One region of the Flavobacterium sp. LK-23 genome, then DNA from elsewhere that is predicted to be linked to it. Evidence: riboswitches for the same ligand, from Rfam matches in the RefSeq annotation. Region 1 holds a riboswitch; the other holds the start of a gene.
The links. A riboswitch is a leader RNA that binds a small molecule or an ion and turns the genes downstream of it on or off. The one in region 1 is predicted to bind cobalamin.
Positions count from the first base shown of each region.

Region 2: another riboswitch for cobalamin. It lies ahead of AC3Y25_RS24145 (TonB-dependent receptor plug domain-containing protein); the one in region 1 lies ahead of AC3Y25_RS19385 (TonB-dependent receptor).

Region 1 covers NZ_JBYUVT010000016.1:78,372-81,530, forward strand. Annotated here, with positions in the region: gene AC3Y25_RS19385 (TonB-dependent receptor) at 1-1,406, opposite strand, end outside; cobalamin riboswitch at 1,522-1,724, opposite strand; gene AC3Y25_RS19390 (alginate export family protein) at 1,770-2,966, opposite strand.
Region 2 covers NZ_JBYUVT010000032.1:451-3,609, reverse strand. Annotated here, with positions in the region: gene AC3Y25_RS24150 (DUF5074 domain-containing protein) at 1-75, opposite strand, end outside; gene AC3Y25_RS24145 (TonB-dependent receptor plug domain-containing protein) at 80-1,933, opposite strand; cobalamin riboswitch at 1,962-2,169, opposite strand; gene cobC (alpha-ribazole phosphatase) at 2,235-2,768, opposite strand; gene AC3Y25_RS24135 (adenosylcobinamide-GDP ribazoletransferase) at 2,753-3,159, opposite strand, start outside.

The sequences.
Region 1 (3,159 bases):
CCGATCATGGTATAATACAAATCGTTGAAAGTGGGCATTCTGAAAATTCGTTTAGCGAAAGCTCTTAAATTGAAATCGTATTTCTTAAACGGCGTATAACCAAGAAATATAGCGGGAGTAAATTCGGTTTTATTGGGTGCTTTGGCATTGTACTTCACTTCTTCGATAACGCGAGTTGCGAGTACATTTCCTAAAACTTTAAAACCTTCATATCGATAGGAACTTGCCAGAGAAACAAGTGCAGTATAACGCTGCGGAAAAGAAAACTGTGTCTGAATGCCTCTTCTAGTTGCATTTAGTTTATTGTATTGAAAATCGGTTGAGAGCGAAACATCCCAAGTGGGTAAAATGCTGTACATATTGACTGCAGAAAAATAGGCTTCCTGCTGATAATAACTATCATCAGATTGCACGCCTTCTGTTACGGTTTCTCCTAAAACATTGGTTGCATCTCGTGCAATATAATGGGTGTAATCGTAAGCAAATTTTCCTTTTAGCTGAAATTTATATTTCTCTGAAACGTCTTTTGTTAAAGAAGACTGTCCGAAAAAATTCTTGTCAAATTGACGGAAACCATCTCGAAACTTATTTTCTACAATGGCACCTGGAGCGCCTCTTTCAGAATCGTAGTAATACACTTTGGCATCCCAAGTTCCTTTATTTATTTTTCCGAACAAGCCCGATTCCAATCGGAATGCCTCAATATCGCTATTCCATCGCGTTGCTGTGGTATCGTAGGCAATGCTTCCGTCTTGATTTTTTCTTTTGTATCTAAATTTATACTGTCCGTTTGATTTGATGTATTCTGAGCTTACACTCAAACTGACTTTGTCGCTTAGTTTTTGTTCCCATCTAAAAGAAGGATCATGATAATCAATAGACATTGTTTTGTAACGAACCAGCAGATTTGTTTTCTTATTGCCCGAAAAAGCAGGTCGTTTGGTTCGCAAATAAATCGCAGAAGCAGAAGCAAAATCTTTAGCCGATTGAAAAATTTCACTTTTCTGACCGTTATACATCGTCAAAGATTCCATGTCGTCAAGCGAATACTTTCCTAGATCGGTTACGCCATTTTGCGCATTTCCAAGCTGAATTCCGTCATAAAAAACACCAACATGATGCGTTCCCATATTACGAACATCAACCGTTTTGAGTCCGCCCACTCCACCATAATCTTTAATTTGAGTTCCAGCAAAATAACGCAGCGCATCTGCGACATTGTGAGTCGCCAAATTCTCGAGTAGAACACCCGAAAGACTTTGTACGGGAATCACTTCCTGATACGGTTTTCCTTTTAAAATAACTTCTTTTAAAACCCGCGAACTATCAGTCACTGCTTGAGAATGAAGCAAAAAAGGAACAAGTACTAAAAAAACAGAAAATAAAGTTTTACTCAAATTATACATCACGATTTTATTAAATAAACTTTACGTGATGCAACAATTATAAAAACATAGAAATAGGCCAACTATCCTAAATAGCAGGTCATTATCTTGTCATCAACTTCATACCACGAAAGTTTTAAACTATGTGATCGTGGCAGGTCTCCTGACTTATTCCATCTTTAAACGGCCTTCTCATCCGAAACAACGAACAATGGCATTAGTAATGTTTAAAGACTTAAATAGAACTTACAGTAGCGGGTCTGTTCAGGATTTGCACCTGATTCCCTTTTAACTATTTCTTCTGAATTGAAAAAATAGACCAAAATCAGCCGCAAAGATATAATTATCTTTTACAAATGTAAATGCGAAAGATTTTAAAGCCTATTATTTTTTGTTTCTTCTAAAATTGATCGCATTAAAAGAATACGAAACCATCAAATAACTCCAAAACGACAGTTTTTCTACATCTTGTATTTTGGGAAGGTTTGTCATTGAATCTGTAGATTTATAAAATGAAAATGCACCATTAATTTCTAACTCTTTAATAGGAACATATTTTATAGAAATATCATTTTCAAATCCTAAAAATTTTGACATTGCCTGATTTAAATTATGCTGCAAAGAATATTGTGTATAAAAAAGATGAAAATCTGAACGAAATGTCAGTTTTGAATTTATTGGAAACAAAGCAAACAAATACGGATTCACAAGACCTTTTCCTCCAACATCAGCAGGAAAACGCGTAAAAACATTCATATTTCCATTAAACTTCCAAGTAACGCCATATAAAACATCAAAGTCTCCTGAATTTTCTTTCCCTGTCTGTAAACTGTTTCCGCTAATTATCTCCGCTCCTAATCGTAAAGTAGTTTTTGGCAATGATAATTTCACTTCTGGCTGGAAATAGTATGCAAACAAATGTTGCCCTTTTTGATTTCTACCAAATTGCAAATAGCTGTTTAAAGTATAATACCATTGCTTCTTTTTAAACTCAATTCTTCCTCCTGTAGTGGCGCGAGTGTATAGTGTTTCTGAATTTGTTTTCTCTAAAAAATCAACTGTATTTATAGAATTAAAAGAAAGATTTTTATTCGAATTATAACTAAAGTTGTACACCAGCATGTACTTGTATTTATTGGAAGCAACTGGAGAATAAGCACTTTCAAAACTTGTATTGTATTTTCTCGTAAACACAAAGAAAAAATCATGGGCAAAATGTGGCGTATATTTCATAATTCTAATTCCTTCATGGGCTCTACCCTGCTGAGCCCAAGGCGCATCCGAAAATAATCTGCCGTTATCTAATAAAATATTTTGTCTTCCTACACGAAAGTTTATGTCCTTAAATTTCGTTTCCAAAAACAACTGATAAAAATTTATGCTTCCGACTTTAGAATTTGAATTTGCTTCATCCCACAAATGAATTTCTTGTAAATCGGATTTTATAAACCATTTTTCACGCAAGTATTGCATTGAAACTCTATTTCTCTGCGTTATGTAAAAATAGGGATCTATCGAGTCATTTGGAGGAAGTATATAATTTGAAGTATATTCTGCTCTTGGACGTATTTGTATATTCATCAAAAACTGCTGCGACAAACTATCGCTTTTTTGTGCATTTAAATATCCACTAACTACTAAAAACAGTAAAAAGACAATTAATTTAAATGAGTTTGCCCGAATCATATATACAAATCCTATAGAATTACTATACAAATGTAATAATATAAGTAGTGTTATTTATTCTCGCAAAAAGACTTATTTGTGATATCGC
Region 2 (3,159 bases), on a different contig from region 1:
GGAGTCATCGTCATTAGAACAAGAAACAAAAAGCGAAACGCTAAGTGCTACTAAAAATAATCTAGTTAGTTTCATTATATTAAAATTTAAGGTTTAAGTACAAATTAAAATTCCTTCCTGGCATTGGTCTATATTCTAAACTTTGATAAAATGTATTCCAAAGATTTAGAACTTGAAATCCTACTTTAAAAGAAGACAAAAGTTTAAAATCGTAATCAATTCCAATATTTGATACATTGTAGGCATCAACAATTTTATCAGGATCGTTGTCAGATTGCGTATAGACAAAGCCATTATAAAGAAATTGGTAATAGGCAGAAACGTTTTTTTTTGAATAGGCAACAGAAGCGGTAACTTTATTAAAAGGAACAAAAAACAACTGTTTTTTAGTTTCAACATTTTCTGATACAGTATAAGCATAAGTTGCATTTGCTGTCAGGTTGTTTTTGCCATAACTTTTCTTCCAACTCAACAATGTTTCTGCTCCATAGCTATTTACTTTGTCTGTATTTTGTGGCATCCAAATTCCATTTGTTCCAGGAACCCATCTCAACAAATCTTTTATTTTCATGTAATAAAAGGTCTGCGTTATATTAAAATTTTGAAAAGTAAAAACATTGCCTATTTCTGCTTGATAGGAGCTTTCAGGTTTTAAGTCTGGATTTCCGCCTTCTTCCCAGTATAAATCATTGAAGGTTGGTATTCTGAAATTTCGTGATGCATTTAATTTCAAATTATATAATTTCCCAAACTGATAAGAAGAACCAACTGAAAATAGGACAGGAGATTGGTAGTTGTCTGTGAATTCTTTTCGAATGCCAAATTCGTTTTTCCAATTAACTGAAGCGTCTTGTTTAACAAGCAAAGCGGCAGAACTTATTTCTCTCACATTATCACCAAAACCAGAACCATATCCTTTAGTTCGATTATAGTCCAAAATTCCGTTTACTTGCAATGATTTGAATAATTGATATCCTAAGTCTACTTTTGTAATAAAGCTTTCTGTTTTTCCGTAAGTATAAATATTACTCGAATTATCGGCATAATATTGATAGTTCTCGAAAATATAAGCAGTTTTTAAGTTGGTAGTAAACTTCCCAAAGTTACCGTCGTATTCTAGTAAGTTTCTATTAAACCCATTAACATATTTACTTTTCATTTCCGATTCGGAAACTATAGAAGTATTTCTATCTGTATTTGAGGTTTGGGTATATAATTTTAGAATGTTTTTGGCATTAATTTTATAACCCGCATTGGCGCTTACCGTAATAATATCATATTGGCCATTTTGGTTCCAGCGCTGTTCGCCTTTCCAGTTGTACTGATTCAGATATTTATAATCGTTTGTTGAGCTGTTTTTTGATAATCCAATTTGGGCACTCCATTTTTTGTTTGAAATAGAAGTTTTATAATTAATCCCAATCGTATTAAAACTACCGTAATCTAGTCTTAAATTATTCTCAAAACGATTAGAAAACAACAAATCGTTGTTTAAATGCACTGTTCCTCCAACTGCACCGCTTCCGTAAATCACGCTTCCGCCACCCGCTTTTACGCTTATCGAATTGTAATCGGAACCTGAAATGGTATTAAAATCGGTGCTTCCGTTCATTTGGGAATTAATGTTAATTCCGTTCCATATTACTGCGGTCTGAGAAGAAGTTGTTCCTCTAAAAGCTACGGTAGATAACATTCCGCGACCGTATTCTTTAAAGTAAATCGTAGAATTAAAGTTTAATAAATCGGTTAGAAGAGCTTCGTTTTTGCCAATAACAGAATCGTTTAATTTTAAAACAGATTGTGAAACCGAATAGTTTTTTAAATTTTTGTCTGAAACCAATACTTCTTTCAAGCTGGTAATAGAATCACTCTGCGCCGAAAGAATCTGGCACATTACAAATGAACAAAAAGCAAGAAGTCGTTTTAAAGTCATAATTCCTTCACTCTTTTTCCCGAGAGCTCGATAAATTGTTACAAAGGCAGGTCTCCTGGCTTGCGTCTTGCTGTTTACCTTCCCATCACGCGGGGCGTGACAGTGGTGATGTAGTTACAGCAAGCATTCATTTTTGTGAACTTAGCTTACAGTTGCGGGTACAGCTCAAGAAATTACTTGATTCCCTTTTAATGTGTTTTTGAATTAAAAACACAACCTTAATTTGCTGCAAAGATAAAGTTAAAAATACTGATTATTCAAATTTGTTTTATGTTTCATGAAAAATTATAAATTATTTGCATTAAAAATCGATTTTTATAACTTCTCCGAAATCAACTTTATTATTGAAAGCTTCTTTTAATGGCAGTGAACTCTGATGGCATAAAATACTTCTGATGATTCCGGCATGAGCAACAATTACAATTGGCTGGTTTGTTTTTGAAATGGTATCAGATAAAAAATTACCAACTCTTTCATGTAATTCAACAAAAGATTCTCCGTTTGAAACTTTGATATTTACAAAATCTTCCATCCACGGGTTGAGTTCCTCAGAAGGAATTTCGTTCCAGCTTTTCAATTCCCAATCGCCAAAATTCATTTCTTTTAAGCGTTCGTCTTCGTGATAAGAAATACTTTTAATATTTTCTTGAATGTGTTTTGCTAAAATAACACAGCGTTTTAACGGACTCGAGAAGATAATTGCCTCCGAAGGAAGTTCAGAAATAATTCTGCCGAAAATTTCATCAAATGGAACTGCAATATCAACATCTGATTGTCCATAACAGATTCCTTTTTCGCAGATGGTTTCGGTATGGCGAACTAGATAAATTTCCATAAAAATAAAATGCTTAAATAAAATATCACTTCGCAAACCTGTTGTGTAGCGCCAAGACAATCTCCTGTATAACCGTCAATCCATTTCTGAAAATATCGAGCTAAAAAATATCGAGTTATAAAAACGGGAATTATAGCCAGAAGAAATTTTAAATCAAAATAAGAAAATACAAGCAGCGGAATTAATCCAAAAAAGAATGATCCAAAAACTTCTTTCCAAGTGTATTGTTTCGCAATTGGTTTGCTTTTGCTAGAAGCATCATCACGAGAATATTCGTGTGTAAAAATAATGCTTATTGCTGCCAGACGACTTAAAGAATGTGCAGAAATGAATAAAAGGAAAATTAGTAAAATGTTATTAGTGAAAAGTAATATCGATTCTGAAAGCAGTT